Regions from separate parts of the Cloacibacillus evryensis DSM 19522 genome, predicted to be linked through region 2. Evidence: riboswitches for the same ligand, from Rfam matches in the RefSeq annotation. Region 2 holds a riboswitch; the other holds the start of a gene.

Region 1 (15,097 bases), 220 kb from region 2:
GATAGAGGGGCGCGGCTCGGTCGACGCCAAAAGCCCCTGCTGCGCCCTAGCTGTGGGCGGCGGAGCCGTCGAAGTTCCCCGCGACTGGCGGATAACCTTCGTCGCCGCCGTCGGCGAGGAGATAGATTCGCGCGGCGCGCGCTTCCGTATGCCGCTTCACGAGCCGGCGGCCCTCGTCGTCGGAGAGCCGCCCGGCAGCAACGGCGTCGCCCTCTCATATCGAGGGCGCATCCTCTTCTCATTCGTCGCGGAGGACAGCGGCGCGCACCGCTCCGGCAGCCCGGGCCCGATGTCAGACACCGTGCTAGCCGCCGCCTCGATGATGCAGATAACGGAAAATATGGGCAAGGGTTATTCGATCGCGATCATGGAGATGGAGGGACACGAGGCGGGAAGACGCTCCGCCTCCATCACGATGGACCTGCGGACCCCCATCGGCGCGCAGCAGGAGGAGCTGGAACTGATGCTCAACGAGACCGCCGCCGCCTTCGGCGTCGGGTTGAATGTGATCGAGTACGTTCCTCCTCATGAGGTGCATAAATCGGACCCCGTGATACGCGCCTTCCGCACGGCGATACGCGACGTCACCGGCGAGCCGCCGCGCGTGCTCGCGAAACAGGGCACCTGCGATTTCAACGTCCTCTCCACCTGGGGCTGCCCCATGGGCGCCTTCGGCCCCGGAGACTCCAAATACGACCACAGCTCAAACGAGCAGATCGAGATAAAGGAGTTCCTGCGCGGCATCGAGGTGGTAAAGGGCGCGCTGCCGAAGGTGATGGAGGCGATACGGTAACGGGCGGCCCGGCCCTCCTTGGCGGGAAACTTGATACGGTATTTCCACCGTCACAGTTTCCCCACAATTATGCTGTATAATATATGCTACATAAAGAGAAGGAGGGCGTTTCAAATGATACTGAAAAGAGGCTTGACCGCACTGTTCGCCGTGCTGACGGTGATGGCTGCCGGCGCCGCTTTCGCCCATCCGCCCACAGATGTCAATGCGAGCTGGAACAAGGGCGGCGGCACCCTGACCGTTACGGCGTCACATCAGGTGAACGACAGGACGAAGCATTATGTCATGACGCTTATCGTAAAAGAGGGCGGCAATCAATTACTGATGAAAAAATACACTGAACAGCAGTCCAACGACGGTTTCTCCGACACGGTGCCGCTCAGCGGAATAAAACCGGGGACAAAGCTCACTATAGAGCTCATCTGCAATATCATGGGAACGACTGAAAAGACGATAACGATTCAATAAACGGCCCCACCGGGCCGGCCTAAAAATCGGGAGGAGGCTTTCAAGCCCCCTCCCTGTTTTTATCTTTGCCGTTAACGGCGCGGTTTTCTAGTTTTTATCGGTAATTCTGCCGTCGTACCAGTAGTACCTTGTGATCGGGTTGGCGGCGGGACCTACCGGAGCTTCGGCCGCTCCGAACCATGAGACGCCGGTCTTTGCCGGATTCCCATACCGTACACGCAGCGGAACGTCGGCGCGCGGACTGTATTCGCGCGTCTCGCCAGGCTTCAGCAGACCCTCAAAGAGCACCTCTTTCCCGACACTCAGCTTTATCCAGACGACGCCTTGAGGATTTATCCTTATCACCGGGACCGCCGCTGCCGGGGGCGTCTGTTGTTCGGGCGCCGCCGTAGCGGGAGCCGTCTGCGCGGGCGCCGGCGAAGCGGCAGGAGCAGGGGCCGCAGGCGGCTTGCCGTCCATCCAGCCAAGATCCACAGATGCAGGGGCCGGTGCCGGTTGGCTCTGTACCGGCGCGTCGGCGCTTGCAGCCGGAGGCGCCTCCTTCTGCTCGGCCACCATAGAGGCGGTGCCGCCTTCGAGCGGCGTCGTGCCCTCGCTGGTTATCTCGCCGCGGTACTGCCAGGTTATCCAGGCCGCCGCGCCGAGCGAGAGTATCACGATCAGATAGACCCACAGGTATGATTTGTGCCGGAATATCTTCGGGCTGCTGGTATAGCTTGCCTCTGTCTCTTCCTGCCGGTAGGCCTTAAGCGCTTCGTTTTCCTTCTTTGTCAGACGGTCGTAGCGGTCCCAAAGGTCTTCCGCGTTGAGATATCCGCAATACTGCCTCAGAAAACTGCGGCAGAAGGGACCTTTGGGAAGCCGGTCAAGCTGCCCCTCCTCTATCACCGCCAGATGCTTTTTTTGTATCTTCGTCGCGGTCCAGGCATCGTCAAGCGTGAGCCCCTGCGCCTCGCGCAGCTCACGGAGCTTTCGCCCCAGCTCCGCCGTCACTTCCGCCGTTTTTTTGTTTTCGTCTTCTTTTTGCGAGGAATTTGCCCCTGTTGCCATGCAGATTACCCCCTTTGTACCGATCTGCGCATCTCCTTTATTACCTCCGACGGTTCTGGCTGCCCGAAGACCGCGCTGCCCGCGACCACGACGTCGCATCCCGCCTCCGCGATCCGCGCGACGTTTTTCGGCCCGACCCCGCCGTCCATCTCGATCAGATATCCCCACCCATGTTCGCCGCGAACGCGGAAAAGCCAACGGACCTTGTCAAGCGTTTCCTCAATAAAGGACTGCCCTCCATAGCCGGGGTTCACGGACATCACAAGGACGAGATCCGCCATGTGGAGCACCGGCATCAGCGGCTCCGCGGCGGTGCCGGGATTTACCGAAACCCCGGCAAGCACGCCGGCGTCCTTTATCCTCTGCAGCGCGCGGTGTATGTGTTTCGCGGCCTCAAGATGGACCGTCAGCAATGACGGCCCCGCCGAGAGGAACATGTCGAGAAAATCCTCCGCCGGCTCGACCATGATATGTACGTCGAGAAACGCCTGCGGGTATCTTTTGCGCAGCGCCTTGACGAGCGCCGGCCCGTAGGAGAGGTTGGGGACGAAATGCCCGTCCATTATATCCACATGAAGCCAGTCCGCCTCGCCTTTAAGCTCGCCTATATGCCGCTCCATGTTGAGGACGTCGGCCGAAAGCAGCGAGGGGGAAATCAGGATACCCCTCTCCTTTTTTAGTTCTTTTAGTTGTAGCGGTCCTGCCATACAAAATCTCCTCCAAGGAAAATCGTTATGCGAGCCTCGCCGGAATAGGGAACGTTCATCGATATATACTCGCCGCTATTTGCCATGACGTCTTTCAGCACTCGCGTACCGGACGCATCGGTCATCTCTATCTTCAATGAAAGAGGTTTTGTCAGCGGCGGCACCTGATAGCGCACCTTCGCGTGCTTGGTCGGCGCGGCCGGCTCCGCCGGCGCTGGCTTGGGTGCAGGCGTGTTGACGGCGGGCGTCTCCGCCTTCGGCGTCTCGACCTTCGGCTGTTCCGTTTTTGCCGGCTCGGGCTTCTTCTGCTCCGGCTTCTTCTGCTCGGGCTCTTCGGTGACCGGCAGCTTCGACGGTATCGTCGTCGGCGTGGTCTCCTTTATCACGACCTTACGCACCGCCTCGGCGCGCTCCTTATCCTGATCGTTGACCGGCGGAATGTCGTTCGTGGTCTCCGAGGCCAGCGGTTCCCTCGCAAAGGTGAGGTTCACCAGCGAACCGGCGGGGACCTTGGCTCCGCCCTTCGGACGCGACGACAAGACGCTTCCTATCGGCAGCGAGGTCGAAGGCGCGTCCGAGGTCTGGCCAAGCCTTAACCCCAGCTGTTCTATCATCGCCACCGCCGCCTCCTGAGTTTGACCGCGAAGGTCCGGCACCGTTACAAAGGCGCTTTCGCCGCTCGTGCCGCTGCTGACGAGCAGGCTGACCATGCAGTTGGCCGCCACCTGCTGCGGAGAGGCGGGGTTCTGCGCGATTATCGTTCCCGATGGCTTGAGTTTGTCTGTGACCCGTGTCACCTTATCCACCTTGAAGCCGGCTTCGCTGAGTTTCCTGACGCCCTCCTCGAATTTCAGTCCGCGGACGTCGGGGATCGGCTGTATCGCCCCGCCCTTGCTGACCCTCAGCAGGACGACCTTCCCCTTGGAGACCTTCTCCCCGGCGGAAAGGTTCTGTGAGACAACGGTATCCGCCGCCATCGGGGAATCGACCTTGTCCACCTTAGCCAGAAGTCCCCTCTCCTGCAGCGCGTCGACGGCGTCGACAAGCTGCATTCCCGTGACGGCCGGCACCTCGGAATCCTTATCCTCGATAAATACCATTTTTATTCCGATATATGCGCAGCCCATTATCACCAGAAAAGCGAATATCATTCCCCAGCGGTGAATTCTTCCCATTGAACAGACCTCCGTTTATTTCCTTTTAGCGAGAAGCGCCATATAGAACCCGTCCACCCACGGCAGCGCCGGCATGACCGTCGTACCGTAAGGCTTGCCCTTTACCATGAACTTAGCCGTGCGCTCCGCCGGCAGCTCGATAAGATCCGGGCGGCGGGCCATGACTTCGGCGACGACCTTTTCATTTTCATCGCGGAAGAGGCTGCATGTACTGTAAGCCACGATGCCTCCCGGCGCTACCAGGGAGGCGGCGCGTTCCAGCAGCTGCTTCTGCAGCGCGCTGTTCTGCTGTACCTGCTCGGGCGAGCAGCGCCATTTACTCTCCGGGTGACGGCCCCATGTGCCGCTGCCGGTACAGGGAGCGTCGAGCAAAACCGCAGACGGCGCTTCGTCGGGCCTCAATACAAGCGCGTCCCCGATCTTAAATTTCACTCTGCCCTCCGTGTGCATACGCATCATTTCAAATTTAGCGGATTTTATCTTACCATCGGAGAGGTCCCAGCCCTCTATACGCGCCTCTGGCAGGATATCCGCAAGCTGCCCCGTTTTAACGCCGCGGCCGCAGCACATGTCGAGTATCATGCCGCCCTTCCAGCGCCTGGCGATCAGCTCGGCGACGAGCATCGACGATTCGCTTTGCGGCATGATCTGCCCCTCCCCAAAGCCGGGAAGATCTACCGGATACGGATTGGCCGCGGTGCGGACGGAGAACTCAAGAAAGGGCGACGCCCAGCCCTTGCGTCCGGAGGCGTTATATTCCTCGATATACCGGTCACGGTCCACCCCGCGTGAGAGGCGCAGGGAGAGATAGGTCTTCATCCCGCTCGCGCGTACGAGCCGCTTCGCCTCCGGTATAGAAAGTTCTTTCGACCACTGCGCGGCGGCCCAGCCGGGGATACCCCAATAGAGGGCCTGATCCCTCAGCGCGCTGCTCTTTTTAAGCCCGTCGATGAACTTATGCGCATCGTCGGCAACCGTGTGGAGCACGGCGTTTACGAGGCCGATATCCTTTGCCTCGCCGCCGTTTTTTATCGCCTGCACCAGTCCGTTTATCAGGACCGGCAGCGCGAAATACTTAAGCTCCACGATCCCGGCGATGCCGATCATCAGCGCGTTCGTCGCGAGCGGTGACAGGTCGCGAGGATTTCGCTTGCAGTATTTGAGCAGCACCGTCTTCCAAAGACTCTGCCGTCTCAGCGTGCAGTAAACAAGCGTTGCGGCGAGCTTGCGGTCGCCGGGCGCGATATTGTTATAAACCTTCCTCAGCGCCTCGGAGGCGAACGCCCCGTTTTGCACCTCTCCATATATCGTAAGAGCGGCCTCTAATCCCCTCATAAGATCAACCCCTTATTGCGTGGGAAAGGATGTCTCGCAGCATCCCCTCTCAACGGTTTCTATTATACTATACGAAAAAGATAAAAACTCCGGCCGCGCACCCCTGCGGCAACAAGGCAACTGCTCCCCTCGCGGGGAGCAGTTTAAAATTTTATCGCCCTCCGGCGAATGTCGTGTTGAGCGCGAAGCAAAACGAGCCTGTCCGTGAGAAAAGACGGGCCTGATATCGGCGCGAATGATAAGCGGCGGCTTCCGTCATATATCCCGCTCTCCGGACAATGTCGCTCCGCGGCGACTTTAATCGCGGCGCATATTGCGCAGCGCAAGCAGGCGCACAAGCTGCAGCACGGTCATCACAAGCGCCGCCACATAGGTCAGGGCCGCCGCGTCGAGCACGGATTTGGCGCCGCCCAGCTCGCTCCCCGAGAGCGTGTTCGTCTCGCTGAGCAGCTTCAGCGCCCTCGCGCTCGCGTCAAACTCAAGCGGCAGGGTGACCAGGTGAAAGACGAGTACGCCGCAAAAGAGCAGTATCCCCGCGTTAAGCAGATTCAGCGATCCGAAGATGAGGCCGACGAAGAAAAGCGGCATCGAAAGCGTGGAGCAGAACTGCACCCCCGGCGCGATCGCATTGCGGAACTTCAGAAAACCGTAGCCCTCCTTATCCTGTATGGCATGGCCGACTTCGTGAGCGGCAACGCCGATGGCGGCGATGCTGCGGCTGGAATTTACACTGTCCGAAAGGCGCAGCACCTTTGAGCGCGGGTCATAGTGGTCCGTCAGCTCTCCGGGGACGCGTTCGATCTTAACTCCCGTCAGGCCGCGGCGATCCAGCAGCATGCGCGAGACCTGTTCGGCCGTGACTCCGCTTACAGCGCGGATCTCACTGTATTTCGCAAAAGCGCCCTTGACCTTGAACTGAGCCCACATTGAAAACAACAGGGCGGGTATCAGCACGATGATCGTCGGGTCGAAAAACGGATAGAACATCCGTGGCACCTCCTAATTTAAATTATCTATATTATAGTCTAATTTGGTCAATTTTTATTTGCCGACGCCGTAAAAATCAGCAATTTCATTTACCACGCGTTCCTGTTCCTCAGGCAGCAGCTCGGGGAACATCGGCAGCGCGAGCACATCCTCCGCTAACGCCTCGGAAACCGGGAAATCGCCTTTGCCATAGCCAAGATATGAGAAACAGTGCTGCAGATGGAGCGGCAGCGGATAATAGACGCGCGTCGTCACGCCGCGTTCGTCAAGAAATTTCTGAAGTTCGTCGCGCCTCTGCGCGCGGACGACATACTGGTGATAGACGTGACGCCCTCCCGCGAGCTCCGCCGGCGGCGTGATGAGCTCAAGCAGCCCCTTCTCGGCAAAGAGCGTCATATAACGTTCGGCGACGATGCGGCGCTCCTCGTTCCACCCTTCGAGGTGGCGCAGGCGCACGCGCAGGATGGCCGCCTGCAGCGCGTCGAGGCGGCTGTTGATGCCGACTTCTTCGTGGAAATATGTCTTGCCGGCGCCGTGGACCCGCAGGCTCTTCACGCGCTGCGCGAACTCAGGGTTGTCCGCGATGGAGACCATGCCGCCGTCTCCGTAGCAGCCAAGGTTTTTCGTCGGGAAGAAGGAAAAACAGCCCATGTCGCCGACGGAACCGCTGCGCGCCACGCGGCCGCCGATCATCCGGTGGGCGCCGATGGCCTGGGCGCAGTCTTCGACAAGGGCGATGCCGCGGTTTTTCAGCTCGTCCTTTATCTCCTCCAGCGGGCACATCTGCCCGAAGAGGTGGACGGGGAGGACCGCCTTGGTGCGCGGAGTGATCTTCGCGATGATGTCTTCGCTGTTTATATTGTAAGTGACGGGATCGACATCCGCAAATACCGGCGTCGCGCCGTTGCGCGTGATGCAGCTCGCCGTGGCGAAGAAGGTAAACGGCGTCGTGATGACCTCGTCTCCCGGTTTCAGATCAAGCGCCATCATCGCCAGAACGAGAGCGTCGGTGCCGGAGGCGCAGCCGACGGCGCTCTTTACCTCGAGATAGGCGGCGATCTCCTTCTCCAGCGCCTCGACCTCCGGGCCGAGGATGAAATGCTGAGTATCGAGCACTCTGAGGACGGCGACGTTTACCTCTTCCTTCACGCGCGCATAATTTCTCGTAAGGTCGAATGACGGTATCTTTGTATTTTCTGTCATGATATTACCTCCGTTTAATCTCTGTTTCTGAAATCGGGAACCTCAAGCGCCCTGTGCGAATGGTGCAGGTGCTCCCTCATAAACTCCTGCGCCCGCTCCTTGTCACGCTGGGCTATCGCGCGTAATATCGCCCGATGCTCCTGTGACGAAGAATTGTCCTTTTCGTCGAACTGGTCGTAAAAGAAAATATAGACGTTGGTGCGAAGCATGATATTGTCAATATACTCGCAGAGCACCGTATTCTTTCCTGACTCCGCGATAAGGCGGTGAAAAGTGTTATTGGCCTCAAGAAAGGCGTCGATATCCTTATTTTCAAAGGCGCCCTCTTCCGAGCGCAGCACCTCTTCGAGACGCTCGAGCACGCGGCGGTCCATACCGTTGCGGCAGGCAAGCTCGACGCTGAGATTTTCAAGATATTCGCGCACATTGTAGGCGTTCTCCATCTCATTCACGGTCGGGGCGGCCACTCGCGCGCCGCTGTTGGGAACTATCTTCACCAGCCCCTCGTTGGCGAGACGCCTCAACGCCTCCCGCACGGGAGTCCTGCTGACTCCCATCTCTGTCGCTATCTTTACCTCCAGCAGTCTCTGCGCCGGCTTCAGCTCTTTGCTGACGATCTTGCCGCGCAGATCAAGGTAGACGAAATCCGAAGATGTGTTGTATATCCTGGAACGCTGCATCATTACAAAATAATCCCCCTAGATGTTGCCTGTTGCGATAAACTCTTCCCTAGACTTATCCTGTATAAAATTTTCAACTCCCCGCGAAACGCGTGAAGAGAACGCTATGGGAGCTTTGGCCCCTCATAGTGTAGTACAAGAACAATTAATCTTAGCATAAAATCCCGTATCCGCAATATCTTTTCTTTCCTCCTGTAAATCGGCGCGAATAAGCACCGTATGCGTCATAAACGTTTGCTTGCCATAATTGGGCGGCAATACTACAATTACCCAATGAGTAAACGATTGATTGTGCTGTTCCTGTCATTTTCTACTATAATCGCCTTCGGCTACGCGCTCGGAGGGCTTGGAAGCTACGCGATGGGCGTGCCCAAGCCGCTGCCGATCGCCGCGGGGCTTATCGGCGGCACTTTCTGCGCCTGGCTCGCGCTGAAGATATGGCGGCTCTACCTGACGGAGATCGAAGAGGAGAACCGGCGGCTGGAGGAAAAACGCGAAGAGGAAGAATAATTTTTACGCTGACGCGCGCCTGCGACAGCAATTTTAAATAGTTGACTTTGTCCATCAATTTGCCTATCATAATGGACGAAGTCAACTATTATATTATAAGGGGATCGCTCAGCAATGGACAATAACATGGACACCATCACCGAGATCAGGGCCTTTAACCGCTTCTACACGGGGGTGATAGGGCTGCTCGACCGGCACATTCTTGATTCGGGCTACTCTCTCACCGAGGCGAGGGTGCTGCTCGAGATCGGCAGGACGAAGAACTGCACCGCCAACCGGCTCGCCGGAGCTCTCGGAATAGACCGCAGTTATATGAGCAGGATCGTCGTGAAATTTGAAAAAGACGGGCTCGTCACACGGGCGGCGAACAAAAATGACAGCCGCGCAAGCGACATCCGGCTGACGAACGAGGGGAGGCGCGTCCTTCGCGGCCTCGACGAACGTTCCAACCGGCAGATAGAGCGGCTCATCTCCGGACTCGGCGAGGATGAGCGCGGCAAACTCCGGCAGGCGATGAGGACGATAAAAAAATATCTCGAGGCCGCCCCCGCCGGGTTCTCCATCCGCACATTCCGCGAGACGGACGTGGACTACGTGATCGAGAGGCAGCTCTCGCTTTACGAGACGGAGCGCGGCTTTTCCTCAGAAATATGGCAGCGTTACCTGCGGGAGGGCGTGCTGGCGCTGGTGGACCGTTTCGACCCGGAGCTCGATAATATCTACATCCTCGAGAGCGCCGGCGCTCCCGCCGGCTGCGTAGCCGTAACCCACACCGACGCGAAGACGGCGCAGCTGCGCTATTTCTTCCTCGAGCCTGAACTGCGCGGCCTCGGCGCGGGGCAAAAGCTCTTTGATAAGGCGCTCGATTTCTGCCGAGAAAGGGGCTATCACCGCGCATTCCTCTGGACGGTCAGCGCCCAGGAGGCGGCGAGACGCCTTTACGCGGCGAAGGGCTTCAAAATCACTGAAACGGGCGAAAACTCGGAATGGGGCGTCCCCGTTCTCGAAGAGCGCTGGGACCTGGAGCTGCGATAAGAGCGGCGTCACAGGCATGGGCGGCGGCCGTGCCCGCGCCGCCGTCCATGCCATCAGCCTCTATTCGTCAAAAATAGAGACGATCTCCCCATCGAGTATCCGGTTCATGTTCCTCACGGCGCAGAAGTTGCCGCACATGCTGCAGGTATCCTCTTTCTCGGGCTTTGATTCGGCTCGGTATCGCCTCGCCTTTTCCGGGTCGATCGCCAGCTCGAACATCTTTTCCCAGTCAAGCTTTTTACGCGCGAAACTCATGCGGTCGTCCCATTCCCTCGCGCCGGGCACGCCCTTCGCGATGTCGGCGGCGTGCGCCGCGATGCGCGCGGCGACGATCCCCTCTTTGACGTCGTTCACATCCGGCAGACGCAGGTGCTCTGCGGGCGTCACGTAACAGAGGAAGGCCGCGCCGCTCGCCGCGGCCAGCGCGCCGCCGATCGCGGAGGTGATGTGGTCGTAGCCGGGGGCGACGTCGGTGACGATCGGTCCGAGCACGTAGAAGGGCGCGCCGTGGCAGAGCGTCTTTTCTATCTCCATGTTCGCCGCGATCTGGTTCAGCGGCATGTGCCCCGGCCCCTCTATCATCACCTGCACGTCGCGCTCCCAGGCCCGCTTCGTCAGTTCGCCGAGCGTTATCAGCTCCTCAACCTGCGAAGCGTCGGTGGCGTCCGCGAGACAGCCGGGGCGGCAGGCATCGCCGAGGCTCAGCGTCACGTCATAATCGCGGCATATTTCGAGCAGCTCGTCGAAACGTTCATAGAAGGGATTTTCTTTGCCAGTCATCTCCATCCAGGCGAAGATTATCGAGCCGCCGCGTGAGACGATGTTCGTCAGGCGCTTGTTCTTTTTGAATTTATGCGCCGTATCGCGGTTGATGCCGCAGTGTATCGTCATGAAGTCAACGCCGTCCTCGGCGTGCATCCGCGCGATATCGATCCACTCCTCCGTCGTTATCTGCGCCAGCGGCTTGTTATAGTAGACGACGGCGTCGTAGATCGGCACCGTGCCGATCATCGCCGTACAATTCCCCGTCAGATGGCGGCGGAATTTCCGCGTGTCGCCGAAGGAGCTCAGGTCCATGATCGCCTCGGCACCCATTTCGACGGCGCTTTGCACCTTTTTGAACTCCATCTCAAGATCGGTCATATCACGCGAGGTACCGAGGTTGACGTTGATCTTCGTCTTAAGCATCGAGCCCAGTCCATTGGGCGATAAGGCGGAGTGCAGCCTGTTGCATGGTATTATCGCGCGTCCCTCGGCCATCAGCCCCATAAGCTTGTCCGTTCCGATGCGCTCCTTCTCCGCGACCGCCGCCATCTCCTTTGTCAAGACGCCCCGGCGCGCCGCCTCCATCTGTGTTGAATGATCCATCGTGCCACCACTTTCTTCGCAGAAATTAAGCGGGGAACACCCGAATAGGCATTCCCCGCTTAAAAGACATTTATGCTATCTTCCTACGGCGGCATTACCCGCATCAGGTGTAAGGGTCGAAGTAAATAACTTCCTCTCAGCCTGCCGCGCAAGCTCCCCTGCTTTGTTGTTTAATTAGAACACGCCTCTTTCCTTTTTGTCAAGCGCGTGAGAAAAAAAATACGCGGGCCTTCCACGATGGCAATAAAAAAGGAAGCCGGGGAACAAACGCTCTCCGGGCTCCTTTCATAAAACTATATAGTTCTGAAGAGGGCTTTACTATTCAATAGCGTCCGCGGTCAGCGGCACCAATTCAACCACATGGTTATGATCGCGGCATTAGTAAAGTTGCAAAAGAGACCGCCTATCACAGGAACCACCAGGAACGCCAGTTTTGAATAGCGATATTTGACGCGGAGAGCGTTCATATTAGCCATCGCGACAGGTACCGCCCCTAAACCGAAGCCGACATGCCCGGCACAGATCACGGCCGCATCGTAGTTTTTTCCGGTAAGGTTGAAGGTGAGATAGCGGGCAAAAAGATACATCAGCAGCACCTGGGCCAGCAGTACAACCATAATGGGAAGCGCCATGTCGATAAGTTCCCAGAGCTTCATCGTATAAATCGCCATTGAAACGAAGACCGTCAGGAATACGTCCCCGATCGTCTCTATTTCAACCTCCGGCACATCGGCCTTCTTCGCGTCCAGCGCCACCCTCATCACAGCCCCACCGCACATCCCCATCACATGAGACGACAGTACGACGGAGGGGAAGAAATAGTTGAACACCGATTGCATGATCATACCGACGCCAAGCGCCACGAATATGAGAAAGAACGATTTGGGTATCTCGCCGACAGAAACCATCGCGGCGGATTTTTCCGGCGATTCCGTATCCATGGAGCCGTCGGCAACACTGTCCAGCAGATGTTTTTTCTGGATCAGGCTGTTGGCGAGCGGGCCTCCAAGCAATGATCCGCTGACGAGCCCAAAGGTGGCGGCGGCTATCGCGACCGAAAGCGCCCCGGGGTAATCGGGCGGAGCGAAGGAAGCCGCATAGCCGTGCCCTCCGGTCATCGGGATGGAACCGGTCATCAGCGCTATCATCGGCTCCAAGCCTAGCATCGTGCCCAGCGATACGGAAAGGACATTCTGCAGAAAAGCAAGCAGAGAGGCCAGTATCAAGAACACAATGACAACCTTGCCTCCTTTTTTAAGGACGACCATGCTGGCGCCAAATCCGCTGGCAGTAAAGAAGAGGTCCATGAAAAACCCCTGGTAGGAGTTATCAAAGGTAAATCCGACGACTCCCGTCAAGCGAAGGGCCAGCGCCAACGCCGCGAAAAGCAGCCCGCCTACGACCGCCCCAGAGATACAGTATTTTCTGAAAACAGATACCTTGGAATTTATCCATTCGCCCAGCAACGCTAATATGACCGCGAAGAAAAGGGTGTAAACGCTGCTGAATTGGATATTGTAAAGTTCATTCATCGTATATCTCTCCCGTAATCCCAGCTTATCTTATCATAAGGATATTTATTCGGAGGATAAAAGCGTCAGCGAAGTTCATCGCAAACTTGCTTTATCGCGGCGTCGAGCGCGGAGATGAGAATATCGACCTCTTCGCGGCTGATGGTGATCGGCGGGGTGATCTGGATATGATCTCCGCGCACTCCATCGGCGGAGCCGCCTCCGGGATAGGGAACGATGCCGCGCTCCAAGCAATATTCGGTGATCTTGCCCTTTATGTTCTGTTTTGTCTCGAAAGGCTCTTTGGTAGTTTTATCGCGCACGAACTCGATGCCGCACATCAAGCCTTTGCCGCGCACGTCGCCGACGATAGGATATTTGTACAGTTCTTCGAGTTTGGCAAGGAGGTATTCGCCCTGCACGGCGGCATTGTCGATATAATGCTCGCGTTCGATAATTTCCATCACCTTGCAGGCGATCCCTGTCGAAAGAGGGTTGCCGGCGTAAGTATGTCCGTGATGAAAGCTTCCGGAACCGTCGATCATGATGGCGTTAAAAACCTTCTCCGACGCGACGGCCGCTCCGATTGGAGTATAGCCGCAGCTCATCCCTTTTGCAGTGCAGAGGATATCGGGGATCGCGCCGCCGAAATGTTCCACCGCCATTTTCTTTCCTGTCCTTCCGCACCCCGCCATAACCTCGTCGTCGATCCACAGAACGTCATATTTGTCGCAGATGCTCCGCACCATCTGGAAGTATACGGGCGCGGGGTGAATCCCCGGGCAGGCGGAGCCTACGACCGGCTCGCTTATAAAGGCCATGACATTCTCCGGCCCCTGGCGAAGTATCTCGGACTCAAGAGCTTCCGCAGCTTTGACGCTCGTCTCCATCAGTGTGCCGCAGCCCCATGGATTGCGGTAGTGATAGAACTGGGGTATTTTTGGGAACTGCAGCAGTATCGGATCAAAAACCTTTTTGCGGCCGCTTATGCCCGTAACGGAAAGCGCTCCCAGCGTATTTCCATGGAAACCGTTCCACTTCGATATCACTTTCCATTTGCTGCTGGAGCCGTCGCGTTCGATGAAATACTGGCGGGCCATTTTCAGGGCTGTTTCCACAGCCTCGCTTCCGCCTGAAACGAAGTATACGTGATCGAGGTCTCCAGGCGTCCATGAAGCAAGCTTTTCAGCGCACGCCTCGATAGTATCCACCGTCCACCTTGAAAGGTGGGTAAAGGCTATCCTTGCCATTTGCCCGCGGGCGTAATCGGCGATCTCGGCGTTGCCGTGGCCGATATTGGCGACAGCCGATCCCGAGCACGCGTCGAGGTACCTTTTTCCGTTCTCGCCATAGAGAAAGACGCCTTCGCCTTTCACTATCTTAGGGTAACGCCATGTCTGTGTCCTGTAGAATACGTTGTTGCGCGGTGCGTTGTTTGCTGCCATGATACATAACCTCCCGATTGATATTTTATTCTTTATGATTTGAGCCGCCGTAGAGCCAGACGGCGCCTTCGTCCGCCCCTCGCACTCCCTGGCGGTAAGCCTCAAGGATCCCGTCGGCCTTCCGTGCCGGCCTGACTACTTTTTTCCGCCGCTCTTCCAGAATTTCGTCGGAGACGAAGAGCGTCAGGGACTTTTTATTAAGGTCTATCTCAATAGCATCGCCGTTTTGCACAAGTCCGATAACACCGCCGTCCCACGCCTCCGGCGTAATGTGGCCGACGCACGGGCCCCTGGTCGCGCCTGAAAAACGGCCGTCGGTGATCATGGCCACGGACGTATGCAGCCCCATTCCGACAAGCATCGCCGCCGGTATAGACATCTCCCGCATGCCGGGGCCGCCCTTAGGCCCCTCATAGCGGATCACCAGGACCGACCCCTTGGCGACAGAGCCACCCAGCAGATAATCACGAACCTCCTCCTCCGAATCAAAAACGACGGCCGGCCCCTTATGGCAATACATGCTGGGATCGACCCCGGTCTTCTTTACCACTGCTCCTCGGGGGGCGAGGTTTCCAAAGAGAATCGAATAACATCCGTCCTGAAATTTTGAATCGGCCGGCTTAGAAATCACATCTTCGCAATCAACATGGGGAGTATTTTCTATATGATCTTTCAGCGTTCCCCCCATAGCCGTAGGAAGGCTCGTGTCGACGTAACCGGCAATTTGCCTAAGCACGGAAAGGACGCCTCCGGCGCGATGGTAGTCGCTGATGTTATATTCCGACGCGGGTTTGAATTTTGCCACTACGGGGACGGCGGCCTGTTCCCTG
Region 2 (15,097 bases):
TTTTTCAATTTTATCTGTATCCTGTCGTTATTATAATACCTTATATATTCGTCTATAGCATCTTTGGCCTCCTCGTAGTTCTCCCATTTTACTCGGTTGACGAGTTCTGATTTAATGTGACTAAAGAAGTTTTCTGCACAGGCATTATCCAAACAATTTCCTTTCCTTGACATCGAGACCTTGAGTCCGTATCTTTGTGTCAGGTTGAAATATGCATGGCTTGTATATTGAAACCCCTGGTCGCTGTGGAGGATTGGTCCATCAGCGACCACCTTATTATTATTTTCAAATGCTTTCTTCAATGTATCGCTTACTAACTTAATATTATTATTACGACTGATTTGATATCCCTGTATGGAATTATCAAAGAGATCTTTTATCATGGAGAGGAATATATTACCCTTTTTGTTCGTATATATGTGATATCAGTAACCAGTTTCTGGTTTGGTCTGTCGGAACGAAATTCTCTGTTCAGGATATTCTCATAGCTGTGGATATTTCCTGACATCACTTTAAACTTTTTCTTTTTCTTATTTCCGCTTGAAGTCCCGCTTTTTTCATAACACGCCTTCCCTCTTATTGTTTACATGAATGCCAATGAAGTTGTTGAGCCACAGAGTCATTCGCCTGTACCCATAAGTGTTTTTGTTGATATTCTGTCCCGTTCTTATTGCTTCTATGAGAGGACCGTCTTTATCTTCCATTCCACGCCGCTTTAGCCAACTGTAGTATGTCGAACGAGATACGGACAAAAATCTACACATTACACAGACAGAATGTTTTGTTGAAAATTCAAAAATGATTCTGTATTTAATATTTCTTTCTATCACCACCTTTGCAGCTCTAAGGCTTTTTTAATACATCGACCTGCATTTCCAGCTCTTTAATCTTTTCTATGCTATTTGTAACTTCCAATTTCTTATCTGGACAGTCTTGTTTTGAACTAGAAATATCCCCTTGTTCGATAAATTCCTTACACCATCGTCTTAAAAGAGAGGGACTTGAAATGTTAAAAGATGAGGTAACATCTACCATAGTACGTCCCTCTTCTAAATGAGCCGAAACAGCTTCAAGTTTTACAGCCTTGCTGTAGGTTCTTTTTTCCTTGTATCATCCAGTAAGTCCTTCTGTCCGCTCTTATATAAAGATATCCATGTTTTAACAGAATCATGACTAACACCAAGTTCTTCAGCAATCCGCCTTCGTGGAATTCCCTGTTTGTGCATCTCAATTGCTTTTATTCTTTCTTCTGTTTTACGTTTACGCATAGAAGAGCCCCCTTTATATGTATTTAGTTTTATTATAATCCAGGGGCTTTATTTGGCTGTCCGATTTTCGGGATGCTGTTCATCCCGAGGGGGCCTTTAAAGGCATAAATTAAAATCGCTGAATATCGATAAATTGTTTTTTGCGAGCGCCCGCTAAATCGCAGTTTATCGTTCCCTTCCAATCGCGTAAATCGGCGTTTAGAAGTGCGAGTTGCTAAATAACTTTGGGCTCTGGAACCGGAGCCGTATATTAATACGGCGAGGACGCCAGAGCCCTAAGTTATGACGCAAATCGCGCTTATAAACGCCGATTTATCTTGTCATGCAGGCACCCGGGCTTGACCAGGGGCCCGGCAACCGTACCGCTTATTTTACAAACCGTGAGCCGCCGGCCCGGCGGCATTTTTACCTCGGACGTCAGGAGCTTGGCGCGACGACGCCTGACTGCGGCTGGTCATAACTGCAATTGGCCTGGTACCGAGATATATAGGAGATATAAAACGCCCAGCCGGCGAGTATCAGCGCCCCCGCTATTATTTTTTCATACCCCGCAACTCCCTTCGTCGATAAATTTTTTATTTATTGAGACTAAATGTAATTATAAAAGTTGCAGTTAATATGTCAAGCGGAAATATTGCAATTCCAGCGTGAAGTACCTCTTGAGAGAAAAGCAAACAGCCCGGCCCCCTATCGGGAACCGGGCCTCGGTCGCCGGTAAAAAACGCTGATCTTTTATTTACATCAAAGCCGTGTCATATCTTGTCCTTAGCGGCAGTTAGGGAACCGCTGATTTCGGCTCTCCGGCCGTGATCAGCGGACGATGCGTTAGGCTTTATATGGCAAAGTGAATTGATCAGCGGTTCCTTAGAACTCCACTTTCTGCCCAAGTCCCTTCTGCGCCGCCTTTTCGCAGAGATAGTCCGCCGCCGCGATGTCGAAGAGCGCCATGCCGACCGATTTGAAAAAGGTGGTATCGCTCTCCGTTTTACGTTTGCCGCCGATCAGCTCCGCGAGCGTGTGGATGTTTTCGCGCCTGAGCGCGCCGTTTTCCAGCGGCGTTATGAGGTCGCCCGTTTCGTCGAGCGCGTGGGGCGTGTCTACGTAGACGTCGCCGCCCGTGAGCCGGAAGAGGGCGTCGGGGTATTCCCTCATCTCCGGCAGATAGGAGCCGATGCCGGTGAAGGCGTGTCCCGCGAGCAGCTTTTCGTCGTCGGGGAAGAGCGGGCTTCTGGAGGGCGTCGCCGTCATCACCGCCTCCGTCTTTTCAAGCAGCTCGGCGGCGCTTGCCGCGATCTTCACCGTCACGCCGGGCAGCGCCGCCCGCAGCTTTTCCGCGAAGGGTGCAAGCTTTTCCGTCAGCGCGTCGTATATCCATACCTCTTTGACGCCCTTGCGCGCGGCGCAGCCGAACTGTGCCTGCCAGAAACCCTGCGCGCCCGTGCCGACAAGCCCGAGAGAGCCGATATCGGCGCGCGCCGTGTTTTTGATTCCCGCGCCGCCGACGGCCCCGGTGCGGAGCGCCGTCACCATCTTGCCCTCGAGCAGAGCCTTCGGGCCTCCGGTATTCGCGTCAAAGAGCATCACCGCGCCGTTGATGAAGGGCAGCCCCTTTTGCGGGTTTCCCGGACGCAGGGTGAGCAGTTTGCAGCCCCAGGCATCGGGCGTCACGCAGGGCATGAGCATGAGAGAGTCGCCTCCGTTAAGCGAAACGCTGGAGCGCAGCGGCATCGCAAAGTTCCCCTCATCCGCGAAGAGCATCGTCTGTTCCATCCTACCGATCAATTCTTCAAGGTCTACGGTCTCAACGAGCGTTTTTTCATTAAGTACCAGCAATATCAACCACTCCTCTTTTAAGGATATTTATTCTTTGGAATGCACCGATCTCAGATAGGCATAGAGCGTGAATTTGCTCTTTTTCATCTCTTCCGAGAGACGTTCCATCGCCCCTTTGACGAGAAAGAAGCCCATCCCGTCGAGGCGAGCCACCACCTTCACCTTGTCGGAGCGCGGCAGCGCGGATAGGTCGCCGCCCCACTCTTTTTTGATCGCCGCGATCGAGCCGGAGACGACGTCGTCGACATCCTTTGAAAAATGCTCGCGGTACTCGGGCACGCCGGCGTTGGCGGGGTCTATACGGAAAAATTCGTCAAGCGCCTCGCGCGCGGCGCTGATTTTCGTGATATCCATGTTGATGCAGAGAAAGCCGATCACTTCCCCCAAAGAGTCTCTGATAAAACAGACGCCGCATTTGAGCAGCCTGCCGTCGTCGGTCCTCGCCCGATAGTTATAGATGCCAGTCAGTTTGCGGTATTCGGGATCTTTCAGCATCCGCAGCCCAAAATCGGTCATCGGCGAACCGACGCCGCGGCCGCTCACATGGGCGTTGGCGCAGGCGATGATCGAGCGTTCCGGATTTGAGACGTCGTGCAGCAATATCTCGCAGTCTTTTCCGAGTATCTCTCCCAGTCCCGCCACCAGGCCCTTATAGGGCAGCAGTTCCGCGGGCGTTTTATGTTTGTTCATCATCCGTCGCCCCCATTTTAGTCTATTCTATCATAAAAAAATTGTTAATGACAATATTTTTTCTCTTTTCGCAAAAAAAATGTTAATGCCGATGATTCCTTGAATTATCTGCATTATTCAGCCCGTGTTCCAAGACGAAAAACCCTCTTAATTTCCCGTGTCATGATATAATTGACAAAATATTGTTAATAACGTATAAAATTATCAAGAGGCAGAAAAGGGGGGCAACACCTTCATGATGAATTTTACGAGAACTATCGACGCCATCGACGCCCACACCGCTGGCGAGCCGATACGCGTCGTCACCTCCGGCATCCCGAAGGTCGAGGGACGGACGATGCTGGAAAAGATGGAATATTTCGCGAGCCATTATGACAATATCCGCTGTATGCTACTCAAGGAGCCGCGCGGCCATAAGGACATGTTCGGCGCGGTGCTGGTGCCGCCTGTGACCGACGACGCCGACCTCGGCATCCTCTTCATGCACAACGAGGGGATGAGCACCATGTGCGGCCACGGAACGATCGGCACGGTGAAGGCCGCCGCCGAGACGGGGCTGCTCGACCTGCGCGAGGGAGAAAACACGATCAGGATAGACGCTCCGGCCGGACGCATCACCGCGGAGGCGACCGTAAGAGACGGACACGTCGAGCACGTCGCCTTCACCAACGTCCCGGCCTTCGTATATAAAGAGAGCGTGACGATACCGGTGGAAGGGACCGGCGCGGTGGAGGCGGCGGTCGTCTACGGCGGCGCTTTTTACATCTTCATCGAGGAGGAAAAGCTCGGGCTGCGCGTGCTGCCGGAGCAGACGGCGGCGCTCGTCGCACGCGCGATGGAGATGAAGCGCTGGGCAAACGCCAACCTCGAGATCCGCCACCCGGAGAAGCAGGAGATCAACGGCATCTACGGCGTGCTCATCACCTCGCCTGTCGAAAGGACGGAATATGGCTGCCGGAGCCGGCACATCTGCGTCTTCGCCGACGGTTCGGTGGACCGCTCCCCCTGCGGCACCGGGACCTCGGCGCGGATGGCGCTGCTGGTCTCGCGCAAAGAACTTGATATCGGAGAAAAATTCCAAGCCGCAAGCATCATCGACACAAAGTTCGAGGGCACGCCGCTGGCCGCCGTCACCGAGAGCGGTTACGAGGCGATAATCCCGAAGGTCGCGGGCCCCGCCTGGATAACGGGCTTCAACAAGTTCGTCCTCGACCCGGCCGACCCCGTGCCGGAGGGCTTCCTGCTCTGAGGACCGGTCAAATTTTATATGAATTTATAGAAGGGATTGAGCACAAATGACATACCGCTCCAAGGAACTGGGACTTTTTTCCGGCAGGGGCTCCTCGTCGCGCCGCGCGATCTACAAGGGCTGCGGCTATGACGACGGAGACCTGGCCAAGCCGCTGATCGGCATCGTGAACACCGCGAACGACGCTGGGCTCGGCCACGTGCACCTCGACCGCCTCGCGGCGCGCGTGCGCGCGGGGATTTTACAGGCGGGCGGCACGCCCTTTGAATTCGGCACGATCGCCACCTGCGGCGCTGTGCCGATCGGGATGCCGCACTTCCGCTACGAGCTCGTCATCCGCGACGTCATCGCCTCCTCGGTGGAGATCATGACCGGCGTACAGCTGCTCGACGGCCTCGTGCTGCTCGCCTCGTGCGACAGCATCATCCCGGGGGTCCTCATCGGCGGCATTCGCGCCGGCGTCCCCTGCATCATGCTGACGGGCGGCCCGCAGGAGGTATGTAAGAGCGGAGGCCGCAGCGTCGTCATGAGCGAGCTTGACCAGCTCGTCTTCGGCGCCGACTACGCGAGCGGCGAGGCGCGCGAAAAGATACGCTACCTCGAAGACCACGTCTGTCCCGGCCCCGGAGCCTGCTCGCTGATGGGCACCGCCAACACGATGCAGATACTGGCCGAGGGGCTAGGCATGGCGCTGCCAGGATCGTCGACCGTCCCCGCCGTCTACGCGGAGAAGGAGCGCTTCGCGACACAGACGGGCCGCCGCATCGTGGAACTCGTCAAAGAGGGAGTGAAGCCGAAGGACATCCTCACGCGCGAAGCGCTCTTGAACGGCGTCATCCTCACGATGGCGCTCGCCGGCTCGACCAACGCCGTGCTGCACCTGCTCTCATTCGCGCGCGAGGTCGGCGTCGAGCTGACTCTCGACGATTTTGACAAATTATCGGAGACGATCCCCGTCATCAGCCGCGTCATCCCGACGGGAAAAGCAACGGTCATCGACCTTTATAACGCGGGCGGCGTCCCCGCCGTCCTTGGTGAGATGAGGGACTACTTGCATAAGGAATGCCTCACCGTGTCGGGGCACACCATCGGCGAGATCGCCTCTCTGCGCCGCTCCTCCGACCATGAGACGCTGACAGCGGCTGAAAGCCCCGTCTTCAAAAGCGGCGGCATCGCCGTCATGAGGGGGAACATCACCCCGAACGGCGCGATCTGCCGCACGACGACGATTTCCGAAAAGATACGAAAATTCGCGGGACCGGCGCGCGTCTTCAACTCCGACGAGGAGGCGCACCGCGCCGTCGTGACTGGAGACATAAAAAAGGGCGACGTCGTCGTCATCCGCTACGAGGGGCCGCGCGGCGCGCCCGGAATGCGTGAGATGATGATGACCACGGACGCGTTGGTAGGAATAGGCATGGGACAGGAGGTCTTTGTGCTGACGGACGGACGCTTCTCCGGCTTCACCGAGGGGGCGGCGATCGGCCACATCTCCCCCGAAGCCGCCGTCGGCGGCGTCATCGCGATCGTCGAAGATGGAGACTTCATCAGGATCGATATCCCCGGACGCACGGTAAACCTCGACCTGCCCGATGATGTGATCAGAGAACGCCTTGCGAAATGGAAGCTGCCGCTCAAAAAAGAGCGCGGCATCCTCGGCATCTACGCGAAGAGCGCGCTCCAGGCCCACGAAGGCGCGATGATCGACGACCGCGTGGAGGACGAGGGGCAGGTGCGCCGGGAGTTTTAGGCGGCCGGCGGTTGATAGGGCGAGGGGCGGCGATTCTATTTAAACCAACAAATATTCAATCAATTATTGATAATATTTGATATTAAATTTATAATATATTTTAGTTTCAACACTATTTACCAAATATATCTAACGCCGCTGAAAACAGCGCGAAAAAACGGAGAGGTGGAAACAATGAAAGACAAAACTCTTTTGGGGCTTAACCTCTCCGCTTTTTTGATGATGATCGGCGTCGGGATGATCGTCGCCCTGCTGCCGCAAAGAATCATAGAATTAGACGGGAACGGCAATAATGTAGGCTACCTGGCCTCTATGTTCGCCGTCGCATATATCGTGCTGCAGATACCGGTCGGCGCGATGGCGGACAGATTCGGCTTCAAGCGTTTTTTGGCGTCCGGGTATTTCCTCTGTTTCCTGACCGGGCTCTGTTACTATTTTTCCACCGGCTCGGCCATGATATTTCTCTCGCGCCTGCTGCAGGGCGCTGGAGAGGCTCCCGTCTGGGCGCTCGCGCCCGCGCTGCTCTCAATAAAGTACGCCTCTTCCAAAGGCTCCGTTATGGGGTCATATAACGCGATAATACACATCGGGCTTACCATGGGGCCGATCCTCGGAGTGTTCCTCATTAAATTCCTGGCGGCGAAAAATCTCTTTCTCATCTACGCTTTCGCCTGCCTCGCGGGGGCGCTTTTGATCGCCTGGCTGGTCGACGACATCCGCCCGGGGAAAAATGCGGAGAATATCTTCAATCTGGCGAATATTATGGCGATGATCAAAGACTCGTCCATCTTTGCCGCCCTGCTTGGCATTACTTTGTATGGGACCGGATACGGGATATTTCTTACGACGATACCGGCCTACCTCATTGAGGAAAAGGGTTTTGACTCAACTTATATCGGCATTTTTTTCTCGCTGTTTTACATCGCGATCAGCATCTCCCAGCTGATAACCGGAAAACTCTGCGACCGTTTCGGTGCCAAAATCTTTATGGTCTCCGGGCTCTTCCTCGCCTCACTGGGGCTTGCGGCGACACGGCTGCTCCCCGCGGCGGCCGGGATGTTGTCGGCGCTCACCATATCAAGTATCGGGCTCGGCATATTTTACCTCGCTTCAATGATTTTCTTGAATGACGCCGTTGACGAGAGATATAAGGGCACTATCTCCGGAGCCTATTATCTGTTCTGGGGGATCGGGATGTTTTTGGGCCCGCCGTTATTATCATTATCGTCAAGGATAAACGGCGCAGACCTTTCTTTAGCCTGCTACGCCGGACTGTATTTGGCGCTCTCCGCCGCCATGGCGATACTTTTCAGCCGCAGGCAGGAGAAGTGATATTTTTCCCATCCCCGCCATGCCGAGGTAAGATAAAAGGCGTTCCGTCAATAAAAAAACGGAACGCCTTTTACTTCATTTGCCCCAGACAGAGTCCAGAGGGATTCCTTATTCCATTTACAGCCTCATCAATTCCAGCGCGAGGCGTGCGGTATCTTCGAGGTTTTTCACCGTTATGCGCTCGGAGGTGGTGTGCACCTTGTCCATGCCGGTGCCGAGGACTACCGCCTTTATGCCGTTGGCGTTCATGATGTTCGCGTCGCTGCCGCCGCCGGTGGAGCCGATGACGGGCTTCAGGCCGAGTCTTTTGCAGGCTTCCACTACGGTAATGACGAGCGGCTCGTCGTCAGACTGGGTATAGCCGGTGTAGCTGGTGGCCGCCTGGCAGTCGAGCTTCGCGCCGAAGTCGCGGCAGGCCTTTTCCAGGCATTCCACCATGTGCTTCGTCTGCGCTTCGAGCTTCGCGTTGTCGCGGCTTCTCACTTCGGCCTCAATGCAGGCGCAGGGGCTGACGATGTTCGTCGCGCCAACGGCCTTGAAGGTGCCGATGTTGGCCGTCGTCTCCTCGTCGATGCGCAGCAGCTTCATCGCGGAGACGGCGGCGGCCCCGACCTGTATCGCGCTGACGCCCTTTTCTGGGGCGAGCCCCGCGTGCGCCGCAACGCCCTTTATCTCGGCACGGATCTTCGTCTGCCCCGGCGCGGCGGTGATTATCTTGCCCGCGTCGCCGCTGGAGTCAAAGACGACCGCCTCTTTCGCGGAGAGTTTAGAATAGTCGAGGGACTTGGAGCCGATCATGCCGACCTCTTCGCCGACGGTGAGGACCACCTCGACGGCGCGGTGGGCGATCCCCTGCTCGCGCGCCGCCGTGATCGCCTCGATGATCGCCGCGACTCCGGATTTGTCGTCTCCGCCGAGTATGGTGCTGCCGTCGGTGTGTATCACGCCGTCGGTGATGATGGGGCGGATACCTTTGCCCGGCGTAACGGTGTCGATGTGGGCGCTCATGAGAAGCGCCGGCGCCTCTCCCGCGAATACCGCTACGACGCTGCCTGCCTCGTCTATGCGGACGCGGCAGCCAAGCGCTTTAAGGTCGGCCGCGGCGCGGCCGGCCATCGCCGCCTCGTTTCCGCTTTCGCTGTCGATCGCGAGGTATTCAAGAAAGTTTTTTAAGAGACGTTCTTTGTTTATCAAAAATTTCATCTTCTTTCACAGGTTTTTATCATTATACTTCCACCAGGGGTTATTTTCAGGCTATTATCGGCAAAATTATCCCGAGATGAACGATGCCGGGGGGCCGCAAGGGATCGCCTGACCCCTTATTTACATAAATAACCCCGCGCCGGGACCCAGCGGCAGGCCGAAGAACATCCAGACGACGAGCAGCAGCGACCAGCCGATGAGGAAGAATATCGAGTACGGCAGCATCGTCGAGATCAGCGTGCCGATGCCGGAGTTTTCGTCGTATTCCTTCGCAAAGACGATGATCATCGCGAAGTAGGACATCAGCGGCGTGATGATGTTCGTCGTCGAGTCGCCTATTCTGTAGGCGACCTGCGTCAGCTCCGGCGAGTAGCCGAGTAGCATGAACATCGGGATGAATACCGGCGCGAGGATGGTCCACTTCGCGGAGGCCGAACCCATGAAGAGGTTGATGAAGGCGCTGAAGAGGATGAAGAGGATCATCAGCGGGATGCCTCCGATGCCCGTCGATTCGATGACGTGCGCGCCTTTTAGGGCGATGATGGTGCCGAGGTGCGTGTAGCTGAAGTAGTTGATGAACTGCGCCGCCACGAATGAAAGGGCGATGTAGGCTCCCATCGAGGACATCGCCTTGCCCATCGCGCCGCAGACGTCTTTGTTGTCTTTGAATTTGCCGGAGGCATAGCCGAAGACCACCGAGGGAATGAGGAAGAAGAACATGATGAGCACGATGATGCTCTGCATGAGCGGCGCGCCGGCTATAAGGCTTCCGGTCTTGGGGTTGCGCATGAATGAGTCGGCGGGCAGGCATACGGCCACGACGATCAGGGTCATTACGAGCAGCGCGGCGTTCGCCATCCTAAGGGCTTTCCGCTCTTTTTCCGTGATCTGGTTCGATTCAAAGGCTCCCTCAAGAAATTTGCCGTTGTATTTGCCAAGGCGCGGCTCGACTATGTAGTCTGTGACGATCGTGCCGATGATCGTGATGAGGAATGTCGAAGCGATCATGAAGTACCAGTTGGAGGTCGGCTCGACGGAACGCGCCGCGTCAAGGATGTGTACGGCCTCCGTCGAGATGCCGGAGAGCAGCGGGTCGGTGGTGCCGATGACGAGGTTGGCGGAGAAGCCGCCCGAGACGCCGGCGAAGGCGGCGGCCAGGCCGGCCATTGGATGACGCCCGTAGGCCATGAACATCAGCGCCCCGATCGGGATGAGAACGACGTATCCGGCGTCGGAGGCTATGTTGGACATGATGCCGAGGAAGACGACGACGGGCGTGATGAGGCTGCGCGGCGTGACCGCCACCGTGCGCTTGAGGATCGTCGGGATGTAGCCGCTCGTCTCGGCGACGCCGACGCCGAGCATGGCGACGAGGACGACGCCCAGCGGGGCGAAGTTCGTAAAGTTCTTTACCGCCGAGGTGAGCATATAGACGACGCCCTCCTTGTTAAGCAGGCTTATCGCCTGGATCGTCTGCATCTCCACGGTATTTGTCGCGCGGTTGATAAGTTCGCCGGTCGCGGAGACGCCCATCGCCGCGAAGATCGCGGAGAGCGCCGCCGTCACGGCGGCAAAGATCGCAAAGAGCGCTATCGGATGCGGCAGTTTGTTGCCCACGCGCTCAACTCCATTGAGAAAACGGTCGAACAGAGAAACCCTCTTCTTTGTTTCGGCTGTCATTACAAAAATTCCTCCTGATAAAGATATTTATGAATAACTGCAAAGAACCCAGTTGATTCCGCCGTTGTTGGCGCTGCTCGTGTATATTTATTTGTAATAGCGCCAGTTGCTCGCCAAATAAAATAATTAAATATAACATACTTGAATATTTAAAAATTGTCAATAATTTTTTAAAACAAGCCAATATTATAAGGAGAAATGCTTCTAGTACAGTTATTAATAAATATCGTAAAAATAAACTTTACAACGCCTGCGAAACTGTTTAGAATACGTGACGAAAGCGGGAACGATTCCCGCGTGATTTATGGGGAGCCTGGATATTTCGGCTGAGAGGAGGCGCGGCCTCGACCCGATGAACCTGATGTGGGTAATGCCACCGTAGGGAGAATAGCTCGAATTCAGTGACGGCTGTCCTTCTTGGAGGGGCCGTCATTATTTTTAAGGAGTGTTTTTGATGAATGAGGAAAAGAGAACGACAACGGCAAACGCGCTGATTTGGTTCGGCGCGGCGGTCTCCATCGCGGAGATATACACGGGGACGCTGATGGCTCCGCTCGGGATGGCGCGCGGCATGGGCGCGGTGGTCGCCGGACACCTGATCGGCGGCTTTCTCATGTATCTCGCGGCGCTGATCGGCGGGCTTTCCGGGCGCGGCGCGATGGAGAGCGTCAAGCTTTCCTTCGGAGAGCAGGGGGCTAAGTTTTTCGCGGCGCTCAACGTGCTGCAGCTCGTAGGCTGGACCGCGGTGATGATCGCGGGCGGCGCGATCTCGCTCGGCCTTATCCTGAACCCGGTATTCGGCACGGACAACATGCTTTGGTGCGGCGTGATCGGCATCATGATCGCCGTCTGGATATTGCTCGATATGAAGAACTTTGAACGCGTCAACAAGATCGCGATGGGCGCGCTCTTCATCCTCACGCTGGTGCTCTCCTTCATCGTCTTTAAGCGCGGTGAGACGGAGGCTGCCCGCGGCGTAATGAGCTTCGCGGACGCGATGGAACTATCGGTGGCGATGCCGCTGTCGTGGCTGCCGCTGATCTCCGACTATATGCGCGACGCGCGCGAACCGAAAAAGAGCGCCGCCGTCAGCACGGCCGTCTATTCGCTGACCAGCTGCTGGATGTATTTCATCGGACTCGGCGTCGCGCTCTACACAGGCGGCTCCGATATCGCGAAGATCATGCTCGACGCCGGGCTCGGCGCCGCGGGCGTGGTGATCGTAGCCTTCTCCACCGTGACGACGACCTTTCTCGACGCCTATTCCGCCGGCATCAGCTTCCACGTCATATTCAAAGGGATCAGGGAAAAGGCCGCCGGCGTCGCCGTCTGCTTTATCGGCACGATGATCGCCATTTTCGCGCGCTCCGACAGTTATGAGAGCCTGCTTTATCTCATCTCCTCCGTCTTCGCGCCGATGGCGGCGGTGATGGTGACCGACTTTTTTATCTTGAAGAGGAACTGCGCCGCGAGGCAGCTCTCGCCGAGGAATTTGATCCTCTGGGGCGCCGGCTTCGCGCTCTACCGGTATCTTATGACCGCCGGCAGTCCCGTGGGCGCGACGCTGCCGGTGATCGCCGCGACCGCCGCGCTGACATGGCTGGCCGGCAAACTGATACCTGAGAAATAATAACAAAGATAAATATTTCACTTTACGATCTTGCGTCATTTCCTTTGCAATATCCATGTATAAGGGCTACAATTAGTCTATAAGCACCTTATTATAAAAATTTCTCAGGGGGAGATTCCAATGGATGTAAAGAGCAAAGCATATCAGGAGCTGCTGAAGAAGCGTCCGCTGAACGTGCAGGCACGTTTCGGCGATACGGAGATGGGGCTTGTCAGCGGGCGTGATATCGCGGCGGCGGCCAGAGAAGTCGATTCCATCGTGCTGGCGGCGAACGCGCGTCATCCGCTCGTGATAAAGGCGGTGCTCCAGGCGGCAAAGAAAAAGAACGCGGCGGTGCTCATCGAGCTTGCAAAGTCGGAGTCGACTTACTGCGGCGCGACCTACGACAACATTTCCGAATACGCCCTGAAGTATTCCGAGGAGATGGGACACGGCGCGGTCTTCGGGCTCCATGTCGACCATTATGCCATTAAAGGTTGGGCCGACGTGCTGAAGGGCGTGGGACATCTCACAAAGATCCTCAACAACGGCTTCACCTCGGTGGCTATCGACGCTTCACACCTGGACGACTATGACAACTTCGCCGCCACCCGCGCGCTCGCGGACTGGCTGCCCTCGGAGCTCGGACTTGAGGTCGAGGTCGGCGAGATAAAGGGCCCCGGCGAGCTTTCAACGGTCGAAGAGGCCCTCTATTATATCGGCGGACTCAACGCCTGGCAGATATTCCCCGACTACCTCGCGATCTCGAACGGCAGCCTCCACGGCACCTACGACCCGACGGCGGGACAGATGGAGGGCATCGACCTGGCGCGCACGAAGGAGATCGCCGACGCGATCGCGCCCTACGGCGTGACGATCGCGCAGCACGGCATCTCCGGCACCCCGCTCGACAAGGTCTCGACCTTCCGCAAGTACGGCATCCGCAAGGGCAACGTGGCGACGCTCTTCCAGAACGTCTACTTCGGGATCAAGATGGACCCGAACACCGGCAACGCGATCACCGAGGGCGGCACCTATACGAAGGAGGCCGACCGCGGCATCTCCGTCGAGCTCTGGGAGAAGATCGTCGCCGCCGGCGACGAAAAGGGCATGAGCCGCAAGAGCGGAGATTATAAGAAGCTCAATCTGCCCTTCTGCGATATGATACTCGCGGAGCCGAAGCCCATCGTAGACAGGATAGTCGACGAAATGGCCTGGTGGGCCGAACGCTTCATCGTCGCCTTCGGAGCGGAGGGCAGCGCCGAGGCGGTCGCCGAAGTTATGGCAAAGCGCGTAGACCAGAACGCCGCTCCCGACCGCAAGGTCCTCGGCGAGAGAAAGAACTACACCGCGGCCACCGCGCCGGGCAAAGGCGGGAATGACGGCAAGAATTACGACGACTAAACATAAGACGGAAATAATTTATTAAGGGAAAGGCCCGCGCCGGAGATTTCCGCGCGGGCCTCTTTTTTGTCTTTATTGCTTCTCGATCTTCATCTTCCGCAGCTCGCGGCGCAGGATCTTGCCCGTGGGAGAGAGCGGATATTCGGCGACGAAGCCGATCTTGCGCGGCACTTTGTAGTGCGCCAGCCTCTCGCGGCAATAATCCATCAGCTCTTTCGACGATGCCTCGGCCCCCTCGTTGAGGATGATAAAGGCCTTAACAAGTTCTCCGGCGACATTGTTCTTCTCGCCGACCGCGACGGCAGCGTGCACAGCCGGATGGGCGCAGAGAGCCGCTTCGACCTCCTGCGGGTATACGTTGAAGCCGCTGACGATTATTATATCCGTCGCGCGGTCTACGATCTTGATGTAGCCGTCGTCATCTATCTGAACGACGTCTCCGGTGTTGAACCAGCCGTCATGGAAGCGTTCCTTCGTATTTTCCTCGTCGCGGAAGTAACCGGGAACGACGGACGGGCCCTTTACCCAGAGCACCCCCTCCTGATGGATGTCGAGCAGCCTCCCCTCGCGGTCGCGTATCTCTATCTCGTAATCCGGATAGGGACGTCCCACCGTGCCAAGCTTTTTTGCCGCCTCCGTGGAGTTTACTGCAACGACCGGCGAACATTCTGTCAGGCCATAGCCCTCAAGGATGCCGACGCCGAGATATTCACGGGAGCGCCCCTCCATCTGCACGTTGAGGCGGTCTCCGCCGGTGATGACGTGAGTGATGCCCTTCAGGTGCTGATCCTTCTTAGCGAGAGCCCCCAGCAGGAAAGCCATTATCGTCGGCACGGCGATGATCCTGTTTACCCCAGACTCCTCGATAGCCTTTATCGTATTGTCGACCGGCACAAAGCTCGGGACCACCGCCTGGCGCAACCCAAAAGCAAGCGGCATCATTCCCGCCAGGTTATAGCCAAATGTGTGGAAGTTCGGCAGCACGTTGAGAAATACCGCGTCGTCATCCAGCAGGCCGGGAACGTGCGCCTCTATCGGCGCGAGATTGCCGAGCATGTTCGAATGGAGGCAGGCGACCG

What was found. A riboswitch is a leader RNA that binds a small molecule or an ion and turns the genes downstream of it on or off. The one in region 2 is predicted to bind thiamine pyrophosphate.
Region 1: it holds a riboswitch for thiamine pyrophosphate, as region 2 does, so the genes downstream of both, thiC (phosphomethylpyrimidine synthase ThiC) here and cytX (putative hydroxymethylpyrimidine transporter CytX) in region 2, are expected to answer to the same signal.

The regions. Positions count from the first base shown of each region.
Region 1 is NZ_KK073872.1:2,791,959-2,807,055, forward strand. Features, by position in the region: gene CLOEV_RS12525 (M20/M25/M40 family metallo-hydrolase) at 1-793, shown strand, start outside; gene CLOEV_RS12530 (hypothetical protein) at 908-1,261, shown strand; gene CLOEV_RS12535 (helix-turn-helix domain-containing protein) at 1,349-2,311, opposite strand; gene rpe (ribulose-phosphate 3-epimerase) at 2,317-3,018, opposite strand; gene CLOEV_RS12545 (PASTA domain-containing protein) at 2,997-4,193, opposite strand; gene CLOEV_RS12550 (RsmB/NOP family class I SAM-dependent RNA methyltransferase) at 4,209-5,528, opposite strand; gene CLOEV_RS12555 (zinc metallopeptidase) at 5,826-6,515, opposite strand; gene CLOEV_RS12560 (DegT/DnrJ/EryC1/StrS family aminotransferase) at 6,570-7,718, opposite strand; gene CLOEV_RS12565 (GntR family transcriptional regulator) at 7,733-8,401, opposite strand; gene CLOEV_RS12570 (hypothetical protein) at 8,690-8,908, shown strand; gene CLOEV_RS12575 (bifunctional helix-turn-helix transcriptional regulator/GNAT family N-acetyltransferase) at 9,023-9,943, shown strand; gene thiC (phosphomethylpyrimidine synthase ThiC) at 10,004-11,311, opposite strand; TPP riboswitch at 11,375-11,481, opposite strand; gene CLOEV_RS12585 (sodium/glutamate symporter) at 11,650-12,843, opposite strand; gene CLOEV_RS12590 (aminotransferase family protein) at 12,909-14,267, opposite strand; gene ilvD (dihydroxy-acid dehydratase) at 14,293-15,097, opposite strand, start outside.
Region 2 is NZ_KK073872.1:2,575,365-2,590,461, forward strand. Features, by position in the region: gene CLOEV_RS16895 (IS3 family transposase) at 1-419, opposite strand, end outside; gene CLOEV_RS17555 (IS3 family transposase) at 558-764, opposite strand; gene CLOEV_RS16555 (hypothetical protein) at 844-1,035, opposite strand; gene CLOEV_RS16560 (helix-turn-helix domain-containing protein) at 1,077-1,268, opposite strand; gene CLOEV_RS11565 (ornithine cyclodeaminase family protein) at 2,133-3,101, opposite strand; gene CLOEV_RS11570 (helix-turn-helix transcriptional regulator) at 3,129-3,794, opposite strand; gene CLOEV_RS11575 (proline racemase family protein) at 4,027-5,040, shown strand; gene ilvD (dihydroxy-acid dehydratase) at 5,087-6,790, shown strand; gene CLOEV_RS11585 (MFS transporter) at 6,965-8,122, shown strand; gene CLOEV_RS11590 (M20/M25/M40 family metallo-hydrolase) at 8,240-9,325, opposite strand; gene CLOEV_RS11595 (AbgT family transporter) at 9,446-11,005, opposite strand; TPP riboswitch at 11,301-11,407, shown strand; gene cytX (putative hydroxymethylpyrimidine transporter CytX) at 11,460-12,635, shown strand; gene CLOEV_RS11605 (class II fructose-bisphosphate aldolase) at 12,756-14,018, shown strand; gene CLOEV_RS11610 (AMP-binding protein) at 14,091-15,097, opposite strand, start outside.